One region of the Bacillus sp. XB1 genome, then DNA from elsewhere that is predicted to be linked to it. Evidence: riboswitches for the same ligand, from Rfam matches in the RefSeq annotation. Region 1 holds a riboswitch; the other holds the start of a gene.
What was found. A riboswitch is a leader RNA that binds a small molecule or an ion and turns the genes downstream of it on or off. The one in region 1 is predicted to bind S-adenosylmethionine.
Positions count from the first base shown of each region.

Region 2: linked by a shared signal. The riboswitch ahead of ACK1U5_RS26520 (ABC transporter permease) and the one ahead of ACK1U5_RS05360 (ECF-type riboflavin transporter substrate-binding protein) in region 1 are both predicted to bind S-adenosylmethionine.

Region 1 covers NZ_JBNRIL010000001.1:1,064,834-1,068,034, reverse strand. The annotation lists gene ACK1U5_RS05370 (macrolide family glycosyltransferase) at 1-831, shown strand, start outside; gene ACK1U5_RS05365 (aspartate/glutamate racemase family protein) at 923-1,603, opposite strand; SAM riboswitch class I at 1,758-1,873, shown strand; gene ACK1U5_RS05360 (ECF-type riboflavin transporter substrate-binding protein) at 2,014-2,562, shown strand; gene ACK1U5_RS05355 (ABC transporter ATP-binding protein) at 2,573-3,201, shown strand, end outside.
Region 2 covers NZ_JBNRIL010000007.1:66,250-69,450, forward strand. The annotation lists gene ACK1U5_RS26515 (ABC transporter permease) at 1-683, opposite strand, end outside; gene ACK1U5_RS26520 (ABC transporter permease) at 700-1,617, opposite strand; SAM riboswitch class I at 1,754-1,859, opposite strand; partial or broken gene ACK1U5_RS26525 (DUF3951 domain-containing protein) at 2,029-2,254, shown strand; gene ACK1U5_RS26530 (hypothetical protein) at 2,271-2,774, opposite strand; gene ACK1U5_RS26535 (multidrug effflux MFS transporter) at 3,036-3,201, opposite strand, start outside.

The DNA.
Region 1 (3,201 bases):
GGTGTAGTGTCCTCACCTATATTTTTAATTCCGCCAGAATTTTTGAAGACATTACCTTTTCATCCAAATGCAGATATGCCATTCCAACCAGAGGAAATCTCTGAAAAATTACTAAATCAGATGGAACATAAATTTGGAGTAAAACCAAAGAATAATCTTCAATTTATGAATAATAAGGGTGATGTTTGTCTCGTATACACAAGTCGCTATTTCCAACCTAATAACGAATCGTTCGGAGAAAATAACATTTTTATTGGACCGAGTATTTCAAAGCGTAAAACAAATATAAAGTTTCCACTGGAATCACTTAAAGAAAAGAAAGTTATTTATATTTCAATGGGAACACTGCTTGAAGGACTCGAACCATTCTTTAATACTTGTATTGATACTTTTTCAGATTTTGATGGGATAGTTGTAATGGCAATTGGTGATAGAAATGATATTTCTAAAATTAAGAAAGCACCAGATAATTTTATAATTGCTCCATATGTACCTCAATCAGAAATATTAAATGAAGCAGATGTTTTTATTACACATGGCGGTATGAATAGCGTACACGATGCCATTCATTATAATGTCCCATTTGTAATAATACCGCATGATAAAGACCAGCCAATGATAGCGCAAAGATTAACTGAGCTTGAAGCGGCACATAGACTATTGAAAGAACATGTTAATGTGCACACTTTAAAAGAGGCCGTAACAGATGTTCTTTCAAATGAAAAGTATAAACATGGTATAAGAAAACTTAATGATAGCTTTTTAGAATGTGGTGGTTCAAAAGAAGCAATTGCAGTTATTGAATCTCTTTTAAATAAAGTAAAACTTTAATCGGTAGGGATTTTACTACCCATAAATAGCGGGATAAATAGTCGTAACTGTATACAAGCATAGAGGTTCTCACCTTTATGCTTGTATATTCTTATCCAGCAAATTGCACAGCAGTATTTGCGTGTAAAAAAGCAGTATCAAAAACGGGAACAGTAAGATCATTTTGGGAGATAAGTAAAGGTATTTCAGTACAGCCTAATAATATACCTTCAGCGCCGTTTTGAATTAATGATTTTGTAATTTGTAATAACTTTTCTTTAGATGTTTCTGAAATGATCCCTCTACTTAATTCATCTAATATGACATGGTGGATAAAGGTTCTTTCCTCTTCATTTGGGATAATTGTCTCAATGTTATATTTCGCTAATCGTGATTTATAGAAATCTTGCTCCATCGTTTGTTTTGTTCCTAATAGTCCGATACGCTTTATACTCTGTTCTACCATTTCTTTAGCACTTACATCACCAATGTGAAGAAGCGGGATAGATATTGCTTGTTCTACTTCCTCGGCAAATAGATGTACGGTATTTGAACACATTAATAAACATTCAGCCCCAGATTTTTCAACTTTCTTTGCAACTGTAACTAGTTCATTTTTCACTTCTTCATATTGATGATTTTGTAATAAAGTAGTTACTTCACCAAAGTCCATACTATATAAAACTAACTTTGCATTTTGATCGTATTGAGAGAGTGTAAGTGTATTAATATGTTTATAGTATAATGATGTAGATTCCCAACTTAATCCTCCAATCAAACCAATAACTTTCATAATGCATTCCTCCCGAAACGATTTTGAATTTATTATTTCATAATTCCGATAAGAATACAATGATTTAAATGATCTATTTAACAAAAAAATAAAAATAGTAAGAAAAGTGTTGAAATTAACATTCTTTAGTGCCATAATACGAATTACAAATTAATACTTATCCAGAGAGGTGGAGGGAACGGCCCTAAGAAACCTCAGCAACCCCTATGCAATTTTATAGGAAGGTGCTAATTCCGCAGAGGACACGATGTGTTTTTTGAAAGATAAGAGGATTCTTGAACGTGAAAGAAAATGACCTCTTATGTAAGAGGTCATTTTTTTGTTGTATAGAAAGGGAGTGTCGATGCATAATTCATTTTTAAATTAAATATAGAGTAATAAAAGTTGACTAATATGAGAGGGGAATTGTCATGAACAAATTATCAACAAAGTTAGTAGTAGCAATCGGTATTGGAGCAGCATTATACGGGATATTAGGACTTTGGGGATTTTCTATTGCACCGAATACATTTATTAAACCAGCATTAGCTATATTAACTGTTTTTGGAGCATTATTTGGTCCAGTGGCAGGACTGTTAATCGGACTTATCGGTCATACCGTAACAGATACGATTGCTGGCTGGGGTATTTGGTGGGGATGGGTTATTAGTTCAGGTATTATTGGTTTTTCAATGGGGCTTATTCAAAAAAGAGTTGGTTTTAGTGTGAAAAACGGGTCATTTAAGAAGGGGGATATTTCTTATTTAGCAATTACTGGGCTAGTTGGTATTGTCATTGCTATTATATTTGCTGGGGCATTCGATATTATTGTGATGGGGGAACCATTTGACAAAATTGTTATACAAGTATTAGGAGCAACAATTTCCGATGTCATCGTTTTCTTAGTACTTGGATTGCCACTTACAATTGGTCTGGCGAAATCCAATAAGAAACATACACATTTAAAAATTGAAAAGTAGGGATGTCAACATGCAACCAATTATTTCGTTTGAACAATTCACCTTTCAATATGGGCATGCTGCGCAGCCTACTTTAAGTGATATTACCTTTCATATATACCCTGGGGAAAAAGTGCTAATTGCTGGACGAAGTGGTTCAGGAAAGTCGACATTAGCTCATTGTATAAATGGGCTAATCCCATTTTCTTACGAAGGGAATAGTACAGGTAACGTTTTAATTGCCGGTAAAGACCCGAGGGAAGGAAGTATTTTTGAACAAAGTAAACAGGTAGGAACAATTTTGCAAGATCAAGATGCTCAATTTATTGGTCTGACAGTAGAAGAAGATGTAGCTTTTTATTTAGAAAATGAATGTGTAAAGCAAGATGACATGAAAAAGATTGTTTCGGACTCATTAAGAAAGGTGAAGATGCATACGTTTCATAAACAAAGTCCACATGAATTATCAGGAGGTCAAAAGCAAACAGTTTCTCTAGCGGGTTTATTAACAACAAATGCGGATATATTATTGTTCGATGAACCGTTAGCTAATTTAGATCCACTAAGCGCCTTACATACGATAAAACTTATGAAAGATATACATGAACAATATAATAAAACGATTGTTATTATCGAACATAGAATAGAAGAAATTTTAAA
Region 2 (3,201 bases), on a different contig from region 1:
GTTAAATTCGGAATTAAATGCCCATATATAATTTTCATATGTGATGTACCTAATCGCTCTGCTGCAATAACAAACTCTCGTTGTTTTAAAGACAATACTTGTGCTCGAATGAGACGAGCCATTCCAATCCATCCCGTTAATGCAAGGGCGATAATAATGGTGAAAAGACCTGGTTTCATAACAATTAATAGTAAAATAACAATTAATAAATATGGGATGCCGTATAATACTTCAATTCCTCTTATAATCCACTCATCAATTAACGTTCCAAGGCGATTACGCCCTCTCACATATCCACTAAATCCACCAATCAGTACACCGAGCCCTATATCGAGGGCAGCTGCTACTAATCCAACTGTTAGTGAAATCTTCCCACCAGCCCAAGTACGTGCCCAAATATCTCTCCCTAGATCATCTGTTCCAAACCAATGTTCACTACTCGGCGGTAAATTTGTTGCCTCTTTTACTTGTTCACTCGCAGTAAATGAAGTTAAACTTTCGCCAATAAGCGAGAAAACAATAATTAGCAATAACGTCACTGTTCCTAAAACTGCGATTGGATTCGATATAAACTTACGAAACACTTCTTTCTTTCTGCTAATCGTTTGCTGATTTTTATTTATCGTTAATTCTTTTTTCTCTTCATTTGTTAATAACTGGTCATTAATTTCATAAGCCCCCATCTAAACATCCCCCTCCTTACGTAATAGAACGAATACGTGGATCAACAATACGGTGAATAATATCTGTAATGAAAATACAAGTAATTAATAATGCACTATAGAAAATTGTTGTTCCCATAATCACCGGATAGTCTCGGTTAAAAATACTATCTACAAAATATTTTCCTAGGCCAGGAATTGAAAAGATTTTTTCAATAACGAAAGTCCCCGTTAAGAGTCCAGCCATTAACGGTCCAACAAATGTAAGTACTGGAACAATCGCATTTCGAAGAGCGTGTCTTATAATAATCTTCTTAATTGGTATGCCTTTTGCTCTTGCTAACTTAATATAATCACTCTGCAGTACTTCGATCATATTAGAACGAACAAACCTTGTAATCACTGCGATTGGCCCTAACGCTAACGCAAAGGATGGCAATACTGTATGTTCGAATGTTCCCCAAGAGGCTACTGGTAAAAGCTCGAATTGAATAGCGAATACTTGTATAAATAGTGGTGCTAAAATAAAACTTGGAATAGAAATACCTAGAATTGCGAGCAAACTCACACTATAGTCAATTACTTTCCCATGATATAGAGCAGCAAATGTACCTGCAGCAATTCCGACTAACAACGAAATAACAAGTGCTTGTAGACCAATAATTGCTGATGGACCAAAGCCAGTTGTTATAATTTCTGATACACCTTGCCCGGTTGATTGAACAGATTCACCAAAATCAAAATGAACTACACCGTCTAAATAAGCCACATATTGATTCCACAACGGTTCATCAAGGTGATACTTCGCTCTCATGTTTTGGATCACTTCTTCAGGAAAGATTTTTGCATCTGATGAAAATGGATCCCCCGGAATAATATGCATAATTAGAAATGTCACCGTCGTAATAACCCATAGCGTGAACACCATAACTGATAATTTTTTAATTACATACACTTCAATAACCCCCTAAACACATATATTTACTTAGTTTTATGAACGTACTTTTTCCATTACTCCCTTTTCTCTTTTTAGAATACAAAAAGCCTTGATCTTAAAAAATAAGATCAAGGCTTAATAAACAAAGGCCCATCACTTATCTTTCAAGACTTGCTTGCTGGAATTAGCACGGTGTTCCTACTACAGAACCCGCTGCTGAGGTGTCATAGGGCCAGTCCCTCTACCTCTCTGGATAAGTAAATTGCTATATTATTATTTGGTTCAAATTGTATATTTCGAATTATAATTCTGAAAAAATGAAAAGTCAATCAAATTGGGTATATTTAGAAAAATCAGTTTTTAATCCATTTATCGAAATTACATTTTTCAGCTTATAATAAAAAGAAATGATGTTAAAGGAGTTATAAGATGGACCCCTTACTTCTTGCTACTATAGGATTACCCTTAACAATCGTTATACTTGTCATCATCGGCTTCTATAAACTCTTTATTAAAAAGAAACGTATTACTTTTTTATACTCCTTTCGATAATATTACCGGGCAAACTATTTCCGAATTTCACGAAGAGCAGAAGGTATTAGTATCCGAGGATGAAGATGAAGATGAAGACGGAGATGGTAATAAGAAAAAATAACCTTGCACAGGCAAGGTTATTTTTTCGTTTCTGCTTGAAAACGTTTATAGTATGTCGATGCTGTTGCAAAATTAATTTCTATATCACGAATCAACGATGAATCTTCTTCTTTAGCTAACTTCTGTAATTTTTTCATTGCTTGCTCCGATTCATTCAAGAAACCAACATATACTTCATGTTCTTGCTCTTTCGACTTCGGAACACGAATTTCTTTACGTATATGATCAATATCTTCTAACATGCTCGTTGTTACCTTTTGCACATCTTCTTTATATGTAGCAGTCGTTATTTCCTTACCGCCCTTTTCTTTTGCTACTTCAAATAACTGCAGTGCTTTATTAATTTCTTTATTCATTTTCATATCGTATTTTTCATGTACTGCACGGTATTCTTTCATCTCTTCTGTTTGTTCTGTAGATTGCTCTACCTTTTCTTTCGGTTCTTTCGTATCTTTATTTCCATTACATCCTGCTAGAAGGAGCATTCCTCCCATTACGGCAATACCCAAAACCTTCTTCATCTCTTCTTCTCCTTTTATCTACAACTATTACTCATTATAGTTTCTTTTATCTCCACTTGTTATTATACCGAGAACATCCTACTTTTTACACTTAAGACGACACCGTAATATATATACCAACATGTTTGTCACAGTATCGTCACTTTATACAAATAACTTTTGCAATGCTTTACTACATCACCTTACAAAACTGTATGAGGTATTTCAAAGAAATGAAAAAAGAACTGATTCAAACATTCCCTTTGAATCAGTTCTTTTTTGTTAAGCCTCTAGATTTTGTTTTTGCTGCAGTTCAAACTGTTTCTCACTTCTTCTGGCCATAAATAGATAACATAACACTGCTCCTACTTCACAAAGCGCAATAACAATACCCATCGGTAATGCTGTATTACTTCCACCGATACCTACTAGCGGAGCAACAAGAGCT